3 regions of the Streptomyces sp. NPDC020780 genome follow, and region 1 is predicted to be linked to each of the others. Evidence: riboswitches for the same ligand, from Rfam matches in the RefSeq annotation. Region 1 holds a riboswitch; each other region holds the start of a gene.

Region 1 (4,887 bases):
CAACAGCCCGAGCCGTAGGTCGTCCTGCCCGACGATCGCGGTGAAGGGATACGGCGTACTCACGGGGCCTCCTCGTTCACGGATACATCAGTCCCCACCACTCCGGGCCCCAGGTCCCGGGTCACTCCTGGCCCGGCCACGGCGCCACCGACCTCCTGGGCGATCGCGGCCGTCACGCCCGCGTCCCGGGCCGATCCCGGACGGGCCAGGGGGCCGCCCGCGTCCCGGGCCGATCCCGGCCCGGGCACCGTCAGGCCCGCGTCCCGGGGCAATTCCAGCCCGTCCGGCGATTGAGGACCGGGGTCCGGGGCGGAGCCCCGGATACGGGAAGGGGCGGGGCGGGGAGAAAGGCCCGCCGCAGGCGTCACCGCACCCGCCGCAGTCGCGAGTCCGGCCCCCGCCCCCGCCCCCACAGGCGCGTCCGGCGCCCCTGGCGCCCCCGGCGCCCCCGGCGCCAAGAACGGCAGCCCCCCCGGCGCACCCCCCTCGATCAACCGCCACAAGGCATCCGTGTCCGCGAACTCCTCGATCAGGTCGCCCAGCCGGTCCAGCTGCTCCTCCCGCAACGCCCCGAAACTCGTGTCCGGGGCCGCCACGAACCGCCGCCCCGAAGCCCGCGCCACCTCCGCCAGGAACGCCCGCCGAAAGGCGTCGCTCTCCAGAGACCCGTGCCAGTGCGTCCCCCACACCGCGCCCACCCGGCACCCGTCCAGGAACGGCTCACCGCCGCGGACGTCGGCGACCCCGTGGTGGATCTCGTACCCCTCCACCGTCTCCCCGAGCGCCGAACCGACCGGCCGGGCCAGCACCTTCTCCCGTCCGAACCGGACCCTTACCGGCAGGAGTCCGAGCCCCTCGACCAGCCCCGCCCGCGACTCCACGTCGTCCTCGACGCTCTCGCCCAGCACCTGGAACCCGCCGCAGATGCCCAGCACCGGACGCCCCTCCGCGGCCCGCCGCCGCAGCGCCTCCGCCAGACCCCGTTCCCGCAGCCAGGCGAGGGCCTTCACCGTGCCCCGCGTACCGGGCACGATCACCAGGTCCGCGTCGGTGAGCTCCTCCGCCCGGTCCACGAAGCGGACCACCACACCCGGCTCCGCCGCCAGCGCGTCCACATCGGTGAAGTTCGACATCAGGGGCACGGCGCACACCGCCACCCGCAGCACGTCCCGGCCGTGCGGCGGCGCCACCACCGACTCCCGCACCGCGCCGCGCATCGACACGCGAAGCCCGTCCTCCTCGTCGATGCCCAGCCCGTGCGTGTACGGCAGCACCCCGTACGTCCGACGACCCGTCAGCCCGTACAGCATGTCCAGCCCCGGCTCCAGCAGCGAGACGTCACCCCGGAACTTGTTGACCAGGTACCCGGCGACCAGCGACTGGTCCTCGGCGCTCAGCAGGGCCGTCGTACCGAAGAACGACGCGAAGACGCCGCCGCGGTCGATGTCACCGACGACGAGGACGGGGAAGCGCGCGGCCCGTGCGACGCCCATGTTCACGATGTCGGTGCGCCGCAGGTTGATCTCCGCCGGGCTGCCCGCCCCCTCGCAGATCACGGCGTCGTACGTGCTCCGAAGCTGCTCCAGACAGTCCACGACCGTCCCGAACAGGGCCTCCTGCCGGCCTCCGTGGTAGCCGCGCGCACTCATCTCGCCGACCGGCTTCCCCATCAGGACGACCTGGCTCGACCGGTCGCCCCCGGGCTTGAGCAGCACCGGGTTCATCAGCGCGGCCGGCTCCACCCGGGCGGCCTGCGCCTGCATCGCCTGGGCCCGGCCGATCTCCGCGCCCTCGCGGGTGACGAACGAGTTCAGCGACATGTTCTGCGCCTTGAACGGCGCGACCTTCACCCCGCGGCGCACCAGCCACCGGCAGATCCCGGCCGTGACGACGCTCTTGCCCGCGTCCGAGGTGGTTCCCGCGACCAGCAGTCCGCCGCTCATGCCCGACCCCTCCGTCCTGCGGCCAGCCGCCCGGCCACGCACACGCCGAGGGCCAGCAGACTCACCCGGCGCGACAGCCGCACCGCGCGCTCGATGTCCGCGACCCGCACGTCCCGGCCGTTCTCCCCGTTGAGCACGGGCCGGTGCTCGACCCGTCCCCCGTACGCGAGGGTCCCGCCCAGCCGTACGCCGAGCGCGCCCGCGAACGCGGCCTCCACCGGCCCCGCGTTGGGGCTCGGGTGCCGGCCGGCGTCGGCCCGCCAGGCGTGCACGGCCTCGCGGGGCCGTCCCCCGGCCACCACGGCGAGCACGGCGGTGAGGCGGGCACCCGGCCAGCCGGCCAGGTCGTCCAGCCGGGCCGAGGCCCAGCCGTAGCGCCGGTGGCGCGGCGACCGGTGGCCGACCATGGCGTCGAGGGTGTTGACGGCCCGGAAACCGGCCAGTCCGGGCACGCCGCCCAGGGCGCCCCACACCAGGGCGCCCACCACGGCGTCGGAGGTGTTCTCGGCGACGGACTCCACCACGGCGCGGGCGATCTGCTGCCCGTCGAGCGCGTGCGGGTCGCGGCCGCACAGGTGCGGCAGCCGTTCCCGGGCCCGGCCGAGGTCACCGGCGGCGAGGGCGTCCCCGACGGCCCGGGCCTCGCGGCCCAGCGAGGTGCCCCCGACGACGCACCAGGTGGCGGCGGCGGTCAGCGCCACGGCGGCGGCCGGGCGGCCCCGTACGGCACGGGCGGCCAGCGCCGCGGCGCCCGCGGCGCCTCCGGCGCAGACGAGCGTGTGCAGGGCGCCCCAGCCGCGGTGATCGCGCCACAGCCGGCTCTCGACGGCCGCCGCGGCCCGCCCGAAGGCGGCGACGGGATGACCCCGGCGGGGATCACCGAGCAGCAGGTCGCCGATCAGGCCGGCGGTGGCGCCGTACGCGAAGATGTGGTCGGCTCGCACGGTTCAGCCGGCCGTCGCGCCTCGGAGGGCCGGGAACCGGGGGAAGGGTGGGGCAGCGACCGACGCACGGCAGCCGGGCATGGCATAGGTCCTCACTCAGGGTCCGCGCCCTGGTTCGACGTGACCGGCGACGAGAGTCTCCTGGCTCCCGGATCCGCAGTTCCCCCGGCCTTCCAGCCCGCGGTGGCGGACCGTGACTTCCGTGTGGGGGACTGCTCCCCGGTGACAGTGGCGGGACCGCGCCGGATTCGCACCGGCTTCCTCTGCTGTCGCCGTACATGGCCACGGCAGTCCACCATGTCCCGCGAACGCCCGTCAACCTGCCGCTGACCTGCGAGGCTGCTGTGCGCCCGGACGCACAGCCGGCCGGACACACAGGTGGTGTGTCCGGCCCGGGGGGATCAGGTGCGGAAAGGTCAGGCGACGATCAGATAGATCCCGTACGCCACCGCCGCCGCGCACAGCGCGAAGCAGGCGTACGCGCCGAAGCGCGCCGGAGCGCCGGAACCGCCGCTGCCCGCCGCCGAGGGCGCCTGCTTGGCGAGGCCCACGATGCCGAGGGTGAAGAGGCCCACCAAGGCGACGGTGACCACGAGGCTGACGCCGAAGACGGAGGCGAGGGCTGCCCAGTCGATGTTCATGCGGATCTGTCCTTACACCGTGGCCGGTCGGGCCGGGTCGGCCGGAATCTCGGCCGCCGGGGCCGGGGCCGGGATGGTGGTCTTGAGGTCAGGGACGATGCCGGCGGGCGGCGGGCTGACGGCCGCGATGGCGGTGGTGACGACGCCCGCGGGCTCGGCGTCCGGCATGTTGACGTTGGTGTGGTCGACCGGCTTGCGGCGCGACAGCAGCCAGATGGCACCGGAGCCCGCGACGAGGAGCACCGCCACGACGCCGACGCCCCAGCCGCCCTGCTTGGTGAGGAACTCGGCGCCCGCACCGACCAGGCCCGCGGCCGGCAGGGTCAGACCCCAGGCGACGAACATCCGGGTGGCGGTGGACCAGCGGACCACACCCCCCTTGCGTCCGAGGCCCGCGCCCATCACGGCGCCGGAGCAGGACTGAGTGGTGGAGAGGGAGAAGCCGAGGTGCGAGGAGGCCAGGATGACCGTGGCCGCACTGGTCTGGGCGGCGAAGCCCTGCGGCGGCCTGAGCTCGGTGAGGCCGCTTCCCATGGTGCGGATGATGCGCCAGCCGCCGAGGTAGGTGCCCAGAGCGATGGCGACACCGGCGGCGCAGATGACCCAGACCGGCGGATTGGAACCGGGGGACAGGACCCCGCCGGTGACCAGGGCCAGGGTGATGATGCCCATCGTCTTCTGCGCGTCGTTGGTGCCGTGGGCGAGCGAGACGAGACCGGCCGAGGCGATCTGGCCGGCCCGGTAGCCCTTGGCGGTCGACTTCAGCTGCGCCTCGTCGGTGATCTTCCGGTTGAGGCGGTACGTCAGCCTGGTGGCCAGAAGCGCGGCCAGACCGGCGACGAGCGGGGCGGCGATCGCGGGCAGCAGGACCTTGGTGACGACGGTCCCGCCGTTGATCGATGACCAGCCGGCCGACATCACCGCGGCGCCGATCAGGCCGCCGAAGAGCGCGTGGGAGGAACTGGAGGGCAGGCCGACCAGCCAGGTCAGCAGATTCCACAGGATGGCGCCGACGAGCGCCGCGAAGATGACCTCGGTTCTGAGGCCGTCCTCGTTGACGATCCCGCCCGAGATCGTCTTGGCGACCTCCACGGACAGGAACGCGCCGACCAGGTTGAGAGCGGCGGACATGGCCACCGCTGTCTTGGGCTTGAGGGCGCCGGTCGAGATGGTGGTGGCCATCGCGTTGGCGGTGTCGTGGAAACCGTTCGTGAAATCGAACACGAGAGCTGTCACGATCACGATCGCGAGCAGCAGCGTGATGTGTTCCATTTACCCAGGCAATCGTTCGACGTCATTGGCACGTGGAACGTAAGCAACCTGGATGAACGGAAGGTGAACTGAGCAGGGCGGCACGGT
Region 2 (4,887 bases), on a different contig from region 1:
GTAGGCGGCGAGCATGATCCGCTCCGAGATCCGGGTGGACAGCGCCCGCGCCTCGGGCGAGTCGAACGGCAGCCGCAACTGGAAGAAGACGTCCTGCAGACCCATCGCGCCCAGGCCCACCGGCCGCCAGCGGGCGTTGGACCGGGCGGCCTGCTCGGTGGGGTAGAAGTTGATGTCCACGACGCGGTCGAGGAAGGTGACGGCGGTACGGACGGTGGCGTCCAGCCGCTCCCAGTCCATCGTGCCGCCGTCGACGAAGGCGCCGAGGTTGACCGAGCCCAGGTTGCAGACGGCCGTCTCACCGTCGTCGGTGACCTCCAGGATCTCCGTACACAGGTTCGACGAGTGCACGACCCGGCCCGGCTCCGCCGTCTGGTTCGCGGTGCGGTTGGCGGCGTCCTTGAACGTCATCCAGCCCTGGCCCGTCTGCGCGAGCGTCCGCATCATCCGGCCGTACAACTCGCGCGCCGGGATCGTCCGGCGGGCCAGGCCCGCCGCCTCCGCCGCACGGTAGGCGGCGTCGAACGCGTCGCCCCACAGGTCCACGAGGTCGGGCACGTCGGCCGGGGAGAACAGCGACCACTCGGTGTCCGCGTCCACGCGGCGCATGAACTCGTCGGGGATCCAGTGCGCCAGGTTGAGGTTGTGCGTACGCCGCTGGTCCTCACCGGTGTTGTCGCGCAGCTCCAGGAACTCCTCGATGTCCGCGTGCCAGGTCTCCAGGTAGACGGCGGCGGCGCCCTTGCGGCGGCCCCCCTGGTTGACCGCGGCGACCGACGCGTCGAGCGTCTTGAGGAACGGCACGATGCCGTTGGAGTGCCCGTTGGTGCCCCGGATGAGCGAGCCGCGGGCACGGACACGGGAGTACGAGAGGCCGATGCCGCCCGCGTGCTTGGAGAGGCGTGCCACCTGGTGGTAGCGGTCGTAGATCGAGTCGAGTTCGTCCAGCGGGGAGTCCAGCAGGTAGCAGGAGGACATCTGGGGGTGCCGGGTGCCGGAGTTGAACAGCGTGGGGGAGGAGGGCAGGTAGTCGAGGCGGCTCATCAGGCCGTACAGCGCCTCGACCTCCTCCAGGGCGCGCTCCGAGGTGTCCTCGGCCAGTCCGGAGGCGACCCGCAGCAGGAAGTGCTGGGGGGTCTCGACGGCCTGCCGGGTGAGCGGGTGGCGCAGCAGGTAGCGGCTGTGCAGCGTCCGCAGCCCGAAGTAGCCGAAACGGTCGTCGGCGCCCTCCGCGAGGGACCGCTCGACCAGTGCGTCGAGCCGGGGCGCGTGCAGCGCCACGAACTCTGCGGTCCGGTCCGCGATCAGGCCCTCGCGGTGCCCCACGGAGACGGAGGCGGAGAAGGAGACCGCACCCTGGCCGGCGGCCTCGTCGGCGATGGCGCGGGTGAGGAGCCGGGCGGCGAGCCGGGAGTAGGCCGGGTCCTCGGAGATCAGCCCGGCCGCGGCCTCGGTGGCCAGTGCGCACAGCTCCGCCTCGTCCGCCGCGGCGCTGCGGCCGCGCAGCGCCGCGGCGGCGACCCGGCCGGGGTCGGTGTCGGGGAGATCGGCGGTCAGCTCGGTCAGGGTACGCAGGAGCGCGGTCCCCGGCCCGTCGGCCGTGGTGTGCGTGGACTCGGCTGACGCGGTCGCTGAGACCGGGTCGGCGGGCGCGATGGTCACTGGGGCTATCCCTCGCTCGGCTGGGGCCGGCGGAGGCAGGGGGCAGCCGGAACAGGGCGGTGCCCGTGGAGGGGCAGCACTGCGCACGGCGTCCACCGGCCCTCCGCGGGGCCCGGACGTCTCGGCGTCCGGCTCGGTCGAACCGGACGCACCGTCGGCAGGTCTTCGGACTTCCGGGTGCGCGGGGCACACCGGTCACACCGTTGCGGGACAGTTCCGGATTCGCACCGGATTCCCCTGCGGCGACAGCGAGCACGAGCATACATGTGGGGGCCGCCTGCTGGGACAGCCCCCACATGTTGTGTCGCAGTGGGTCAGAGACCCAGCCGGAATGTCATGAGCGGCAAGCCCGGGATGGGCTCCCAGTCGCGTTCCGGGGTACGCAGGAAGCCGAGGCGCCGGTAGATCCGGTGGGCCCCCCGCATGGCGGCCTGCGTCGACAGGACGAGGCCGGTCAGCCTCCCGTCGGCCCGCGCGCGGTCGATGCAGGCCCGTACGAGCGCCTCGCCCGCTCCCCGCCCCCGGGCCTCCTGGGAGACCGCCAGCATCCGGAACTCCGCTTCGTCCCGGCCGGCGACGTCCGCCCACGGGCTGCCGGGCGCGACGTAGGTGACACCGCCCAGCAACCGGCCGTCGGCGTCCACCGCCACCAGCACCTCGGCCTCGACCGCCCGCCGCTCCACGGCTCGGAGCTGTTCGAGGTACGGGTCGTCGGCGCCGAAGTCCAGCAGCCCGTCCCCGAGGTACGCCGCGGCCGTGATCTCTCCCAGGGCCTCGTACTCCGCGGGGTCGACCGGCCTGATCGCTACGTCCATGGCGGCATTCTGCCGCAGCGGGTGCCTACGGCGCGCCGGGGTCTGTGCCGGGTGCCGGTGCGTGCGGGGGCGTCGCGGGCCCGGCGGGGAGCGGCGCCCGCTCCGCGCTTCCGGGGGTGCCCGCAACGCCCCGGGCCGCCACGCCCCCGTGTGGCGGGGACGTGGCGGCCCGGGGGGACGGCGGTGTCAGTGCCCGCCCGGGGCGCCCGCCGTGGCCGGCGGCAGCTCCACCTGGACACCCGGGTCGCCGGCGTCGGCCGTGTAGTCGGACGGCGAGGTCTCGTCCACACCCGCCGGGGCCTTCACGGCGTTCAGGACGAACGTCAGCACGACGACCACGACGACGTTGAGCACGAACGCGGTGAGACCGATGTACCCGATCTCGCCGATGCCCGGGATCTCCTTGGAGGAGCCGCCGAAGTGCTTCTGCGTGGGGCTGGCGACGCCGTAGGCGGCCACCGTGCCGTAGACCATGCCGACCGCCCAGCCCGCGATCAGGGCCCATCGGTGGAACCAGCGGGTGAACAGCCCGCCCACCAGGGCGGGCATCGTCTGGAGGATCCAGATGCCGCCGAGCAACTGGAAGTTGATCGCGACGGTCTTGTCCATGGTGAGGACGAAGGCGAGCGCCCCGACCTTGACCAGGAGCGAGACCAGCTTGGAGACCTTGGTCTCCTGCGCGGGTGTCGCGTCGGGCTTGAGGAAGTCCTTGTAGATGTTGCGGGTGAAGAGGTTGGCCGCGGCGATCGACATGATCGCGGCCGGCACGAGGGCACCGATACCGATGGCGGCGAACGCCACCCCCGCGAACCAGTCCGGGAACATGTTCTCGAACAGCTGCGGAATGGCGAGCTGGCCGTTGTCCACCTTGATCCCTGCCGCGATGGCCATGAACCCGAGCAGGGCCAGCAGGCCGAGCATCAGCGAGTACAGCGGCAGGATCGTCGTGTTGCGCCGGATGACCTCGCGGCTGCGGCTGGAGAGCGTCGCCGTGATCGAGTGCGGGTACATGAAGAGCGCGAGTGCGGAACCCAGGGCGAGTGTGGCGTAACCCCACTGCCCCATCTCGCCCGGGACGAGGGCGCCGCGCGGTTTGCCGGTGGCCTCGTTCGTCTGCGAGAACGCCTCGCCCGCCTTGGCGAAGATGTCGTCGAAACCGCCGAGCTTGATCGGGATGTAGATGATCGCCACCGCGATGACCAGGTAGATCAGGCCGTCCTTGACGAAGGCGATGAGCGCGGGCGCGCGCAGCCCCGACGAGTAGGTGTACGCGGCGAGCACGGCGAACGCGATCAGCAGCGGCAGGTCCTTGACGAACCAGTGCGTGGTCTCGCCGCCGCCGACGCCCATGACGTCGAGCACGGCCTGGATGCCGACCAGCTGGAGCGCGATGTACGGCATCGTGGCGAGGATGCCGGTGAGGGCGACCGCCAGCGAGAGGCCCTTCGAGCCGAACCGGCCGCGGACGAAGTCCGAGGTGGTGACGTAGCCGTGCTTGTGCGAGACGGACCAGAGACGCGGCAGGAAGGTGAAGATCAGCGGGTACACGAGGATCGTGTACGGAACGGCGAAGAAGCCCGCCGCTCCCGCCGCGTAGATCGCCGCGGGCACGGCGACGAAGGTGTACGCCGTGTAGAGGTCGCCGCCGAGGAGGAACCAGGTGACCCAGGTGCCGAAGGACCGTCCGCCCAGGCCCCACTCGTCGAGACTGGCCTCGTTCTCCGCCTTGCGCCAGCGCGCGGCCATGAACCCGATGACCGTGACGGCCACGAAGAAGAAGATGAACACGGCGAGCGCGACGCCGTTCACGCCGTCCTTCATGCTGACGCACCTCCCTTGCGGGCGCGCTGGTCACGCCGCCACAGCTTGTACGCGACCATGGTGAGTGCGGTCGAGATGAGCACCCAGAGCATCTGGTACCAGTAGAAGAACGGAATGCCGATGAAGGTGGGTTCGACCTTCGCGTACGAGCTCACCCAGAGCATCGCCACGAACGGTGCGATCAGGCAGAGTGCGATGACCACCCTCGCGGGCGTCACGGCCGGTGGCCTGGCATCGGTATCTTCTGACATAGGGCGACTCCGTCCCCTCGCTGATCACCTGTCGTAATGCGCAGGAAATCTAGGCGAGGGTTCCGGCCACCGTCACCCCCTGTCCGCATTGCGGTCCTGCAACGGTCCGGCGCGGCGGACCCCTCGCGGTCGCAGGGGGTCCGCCGCTGCCGGCCGCCTCTCCGGAGCGGGGACGCTCAGTCGGTGGGCCGCTTCAGGCGGGCCACGAACTTGTAGCGGTCGCCGCGGTACACCGAGCGCACCCACTCCACCGGTTCGCCGTGCCCGTCGACGGAGTGACGGGACAGCATGAGCATCGGCAGGCCCACGTCCGTGCCGAGCAGCCCCGCCTCACGCGG
Region 3 (4,887 bases), on a different contig from region 1:
CACACGGGTTCCATCGCCACGGCCGTGGAGCCGGGGGCGGGCACCGTACTGGAGACCGTCGAAGCGCTCCGCCCGGCCGCGACCGTCAGCTACGACCCCAACGTGCGGCCCGACCTGATGGGGGACCACACCGAGGCCGTCCGCCGGGCCGAGCGGTGCGTGGCGCTCAGCGACATCGTCAAGGCCAGCGACGAGGACCTGCGCTGGCTGTATCCGGACGAGGCCCCGGAGAAGGCGGCGGAGCGATGGCTGCGCGCCGGTCCGGCGGCCGTGTTCGTCACGCGCGGAGCGGGTGGGGCGACGGCGTTCCGCCCCGGCGCTGCGGTGAGCGCCGGTGCGTCCGACGTTCCGGTGGTGGACACCGTGGGGGCGGGGGACGCGTTCATGTCGGGCGCGCTCCACGCCCTGGCCTCGTACGGACTGCTCGGCGCTCAGGGCCGTGCGCGGCTGCGCTGCCTCGACGCCGGCACGGCCGGGGAGGTGCTGCGCCAGGCGGTGGCGTCGTCCGGTGTGACGGTCGGCCGGGCCGGTGCCCTGCCCCCCGACGAGAAGGAGCTCGCCGAGGCGCTGACCAGCGCGCCCGTCCCGGAACGGTGAGGGTGTCCTCGTCCGTGTCCGGTCGTTCAGTTCTATATGACCGTGACCCTTACCGACACCGCCCCACCGTCCACCGTCGAACTGCTGACCGGTGTCCTCCTCGGGCCGGAATTCGTCTCCGAACACGGGTTCTGGCAGCGGCTGATCAGCACAGAACCGTTCCGCCGCCCCGCCGGTGGCACCCCCGAGGAGAGGCTGGATCTCGCCTATGAACGACTGCGGATCCTCAACCGGTCGATCGACAGCGGCGCGCGTCTCGCCGCCGACCCCCGCGCCCTGGCCGCCCTGCACGAATGGCTCGGGGCGGTGGACCCCGCACTCACCACCGTCGCGGGCATCCACTACAACCTCTTCCTCGGCAGCCTCCTCGACCACGACGCGGTCCGCCGCGACCTGTCGGACTACCTGGCCATGCGCCGCATCGGGACCTTCCTCTGCACGGAGGTGGCGCACGGCAACGACGCCGCGGCCATGGAGACCACCGCGACGTACGACCGGGCCCGGGACGGCTTCGTCCTGCACACCCCGCACGCGGGGGCGCAGAAGTTCATGCCCAACACCAGCCCGGCGGGCGGGCCCAAGTCCGGACTGGTCGCCGCGCGGCTGACGGTCGACGGCACCGACCACGGGATCCGCCTCTTCCTGGTCCCGCTCACCGACGACACACAGGCGCTGCCCGGCGTACGGGTCCGCCGGCTGCCCGCCCGGATGGGCAGTCCCGTGGACCACTGCCTCACCTCCTTCGACCAGCTGTTCGTGGGCCGGGACGCGCTGCTGGGAACGCGTGACGAGGACGGCGGCGCGGAGAGGTTCACCAGCCCCCCGGCCGGGCTCCGGAGCCGCTTCCTGACCTCCATCGGCCGGGTCACCTCCGGCAGGATCTCCATGAGCGCCTGTGCTGCGGGCACGGCCCGCGCGACCCTCGCCGTCGCCGTCCGCTACGGCGGTCACCGGGTGATCTCCGGGTCCCGGGGCACGGGCCCCGTGCCGGTCGACGCCCACCGCACCCACCACGGGCCCCTCGCCTCCGCCATGGCGACGGTCTTCGCCATGAGCCTGCTCCACCGCCGGGTGCTCGACCGGTGGGAAGGCTGCGACGAGGAGGGCAGGGACGAGGCGGAGCGGCTGGTCGCGGTCGCCAAGGGATGGATCACCTGGCAGGCCCGTGCCGTCATCGTCCAGTGCCGCGAACGGTGCGGCGCCCAGGCGCTGCTGGAGAACAACGGCATGACGGAACTCGTCACGGGCGTGGAGGGCGCCATCACGGCGGAGGGCGACAACATCGCCCTGTACGCCAAGGTCGCGGCCGACATGCTCCTGGCAGGCGCCGCTGCCGAGGAGCCGCCGGCCGTCCGGCCCGGTCCCGGCCCGGCCGCCCCGTCCGGCCCCGGCGACCTGGCCGACCCGCGCTTCCTCGGTGCGCTGTGTGCCGCGGTGGAGGACATCTGGTACGGCCGGGCCGAACGGCGCATGCTGCGGGCCACCGGCGCCGACCGGCTCGGGCGGTGGAACGCGGCCGCCGGTCCCGCCCTGCGCGCGGTCGAGGCGCGCGCGTACCGGGAAGCCGCCGCGGCGTACGCCGAAGCCCGTGCCGCGCTCCCCGAAGGTGCCGCCCGGGAGCGGCTGGCGGAGCTGGAACGGCTGTTCACCGTCGAGTGGGTGGCCCGCAACAGCGGCGACCTGCTGGCCGCCGGACTGCTGACCCACGATCAGGTCGACGCGCTGCCCGACATCACCGAGGAACTGATCACGGCCGTCGCCGCGCACGCCCGTGAACTGGCCGTCTCCTTCGCACTGCCCGCCGCACTGCTCGCCGACTGGCCGATCGCCGGGCCGGGTTACGCCGACGCCTACGACGATCCCGAGGCCCCCTGGCACGACCGTCCGGCCGGCTCCCCGCAGGGCGCCCGGTGAACGGCGCGCGGGGCGCCGCACGACCGCGTGCCGGCGGACCCGGAGCATGCCGTGCCGTACGCGAGTGGCTGGAGATTTTCGGGCTGCGGGCCGTCCTGCTGGCGTACTGGGGCACGGTCCACGTCCTCGGCCGCAGGTACCGGAAGCCGTCGGCGGCCGTCGGCGAATCGGTTCGCCCCGAGCGGTGAACTGCGGACGGCAGGTACGGCGGGACACCTTCCCGCCGTACCTGCCGCAGGGCCGCCGAAGGCCGCCGGGCCGCGTGATAGCTTGCAGGCGCCAGTCGCACTCCACGTGGAGTCAGGGAATCCGGTGCGAATCCGGAGCTGACGCGCAGCGGTGAGGGGGACGGGCGGGGCCACGGCCACTGGGACACCCTCGGGTGCCCCGGGAAGGCGCCCCGTCCGGACGAACCCGAGTCCGAAGACCTGCTGGCACCCGTTCCCCCGACCGGGGGCGGACTCCGTACGGGCTCCGCGCATGAGCCCCGAGACGCAGAGGGACTCCGTGCCACCCATAGCCCGTACCGTACGCCGAACCGCCCTGCTCACCGCCGGACTCGTCCTGCTGACCGCCTGCGGCGGCAGCGGCGGGGCGGCCGACGGGGCCGGCCGGGACGGCGGCGCCGGTTACCCGGTGACGCTGAGGAACTGCGGCCGGACGGTGACGGTCGACAGGGCGCCGAGCAGGGCCGTCTCCCTGGACCAGGGATCGACGGAGATCCTGCTCTCCCTGGGCCTCGGTGACCGGCTGGCCGGTACTTCCACCTGGACCGACCCGGTGATGAAGGGCCTGGAGAAGGCCGAAGCGACGGTGCCCCGCATCGCGGAGAACCGCCCCTCCTCCGAGAAGGTCCTGGACAGGGAACCCGACTTCGTCAGCGCCTCGTTCGAGTCGACGCTCGCCACCGGCGGCGTCGCGCCCCGGGAGCAGTTCGAGGAACTCGGGGTTCCGACCTACGTCTCGCCCGCGGACTGTACGGCCAAGGACAACAGCGGCAGCGGGGACGGTTCCCGTACGAAGCCCCTGACCATGGAGAGCGTCTACGCCGAAGTGCACGACCTGGCCCGGGTGTTCGGGGTGAAGGAGCGGGGCGACGAGCTCGTTGCCGGCCTCCGCGAGCGGGTCCGTACGGCGACCGCGGGCATCGACGCCTCCCACGCCACGCTGCTCTACTGGTTCTCCGACTCCGACGCCCCCTACCTCGCCGGGTGCTGCGGAGCGCCCGGCATCATCACCACGGAACTGGGGGCGAAGAACGTCTTCGACGACACCCACGAGGAGTGGCCCCGGATCAACTGGGAGACCGTCGCCGACCGGAATCCCGACGTCCTGGTCATCGGCGACCTCACCCGCCGGGCGCAGAGCGCGGAGAGCGCCGAGCAGAAGATCCGGTTCCTGGAGTCCAACCCCGCCACGAAGAACATGGACGCGGTCCGGCACAAACGGTACGTCCTCCTCAGCGGCCAGGCCATGAACCCGACCGTCCGGACGGTCGAGGGCGTGGAGCGCGTCGCCGCCGGCCTGCGCTCCTTCGGGCTCGCGGGGTGACGGAGACCGAACGGGCCCCATACCCGGGCGGGGAGCCGGGCCTCGCCCGCCACGCGAGCGCCCCCGCCCCGCGTACGTCCGGCCCCGACGCCGCCCCTACGTCCGGGCCCGCCCGCCCGCCTGCCACACCCCTTCGCCGTACGCCGGGTGCCCGGGTCCTGCGGGACGGTCTCCTGTGGGGCGGCGGAGTCGTCCTGCTGCTCCTGTCGGTCGCGGCCGCCGTCACCGTCGGGCCCGCCCGGATCTCCGTACCGGACGTCTGGTCCGCGGTGGCCGCCCATCTCGGGGCCGGCGACTCACGGCTGTCCCCGATCCGGGACGGCATCATCTGGAACCTGCGCATGCCCCGCACCCTGCTCGCGGCGGTGTGCGGGGCCGGACTCGCCGTGTGCGGCACCGTGATGCAGTCCTTGCTGCGCAACCCCCTCGCCGACCCCTTCGTCCTCGGCGTCTCCTCCGGGGCCTCCACCGGCGCGGTCGCGGTCGTGGTCCTCGGTGCCGGCGGCGGTGCGGTGTCCGTCCAGGCCGGGGCCTTCGCCGGGGCCCTGTGCTCGTTCGCCCTGGTCCTGCTGCTCAGCCACTCGCTCGGCGGGACCACCGACCGGGTCGTCCTCGCCGGGGTGGCGGCGATGCAGCTCTTCTCCGCGCTCACCTCCTTCGTCGTCATGACCGCGGCCGACGCCGAGCAGACCCGGGGCGTGCTGTTCTGGCTGCTCGGCTCCCTCAGCGGGGTCGGGTGGAGCGATGTGTGGGCGTGCTCCGCCGTCCTCGCCGTGACTCTCCTGGTCTGCCTCGGCCACGCCCGTACGCTCGACGCCTTCGCGT

The links. A riboswitch is a leader RNA that binds a small molecule or an ion and turns the genes downstream of it on or off. The one in region 1 is predicted to bind cobalamin.
Region 2: linked by a shared signal. The riboswitch ahead of ACH4VO_RS01350 (ribonucleoside-diphosphate reductase subunit alpha) and the one ahead of ACH4VO_RS26305 (cobalamin biosynthesis protein) in region 1 are both predicted to bind cobalamin.
Region 3: linked by a shared signal. The riboswitch ahead of ACH4VO_RS07030 (ABC transporter substrate-binding protein) and the one ahead of ACH4VO_RS26305 (cobalamin biosynthesis protein) in region 1 are both predicted to bind cobalamin.

The regions. Positions count from the first base shown of each region.
Region 1 covers NZ_JBIRTB010000015.1:128,461-133,347, forward strand. Annotated here, with positions in the region: gene ACH4VO_RS26295 (putative cobaltochelatase) at 1-63, opposite strand, end outside; gene ACH4VO_RS26300 (cobyric acid synthase) at 60-1,943, opposite strand; gene ACH4VO_RS26305 (cobalamin biosynthesis protein) at 1,940-2,887, opposite strand; cobalamin riboswitch at 3,022-3,152, opposite strand; gene ACH4VO_RS26310 (hypothetical protein) at 3,304-3,528, opposite strand; gene ACH4VO_RS26315 (inorganic phosphate transporter) at 3,541-4,800, opposite strand.
Region 2 covers NZ_JBIRTB010000001.1:296,665-301,551, forward strand. Annotated here, with positions in the region: gene ACH4VO_RS01350 (ribonucleoside-diphosphate reductase subunit alpha) at 1-1,662, opposite strand, end outside; cobalamin riboswitch at 1,801-1,931, opposite strand; gene ACH4VO_RS01355 (GNAT family N-acetyltransferase) at 1,977-2,477, opposite strand; gene mctP (monocarboxylate uptake permease MctP) at 2,664-4,298, opposite strand; gene ACH4VO_RS01365 (DUF3311 domain-containing protein) at 4,295-4,549, opposite strand; gene ACH4VO_RS01370 (GntR family transcriptional regulator) at 4,726-4,887, opposite strand, start outside.
Region 3 covers NZ_JBIRTB010000003.1:175,068-179,954, reverse strand. Annotated here, with positions in the region: gene ACH4VO_RS07040 (carbohydrate kinase) at 1-597, shown strand, start outside; gene ACH4VO_RS07035 (acyl-CoA dehydrogenase) at 634-2,511, shown strand; cobalamin riboswitch at 2,775-2,962, shown strand; gene ACH4VO_RS07030 (ABC transporter substrate-binding protein) at 2,992-4,062, shown strand; gene ACH4VO_RS07025 (FecCD family ABC transporter permease) at 4,059-4,887, shown strand, end outside.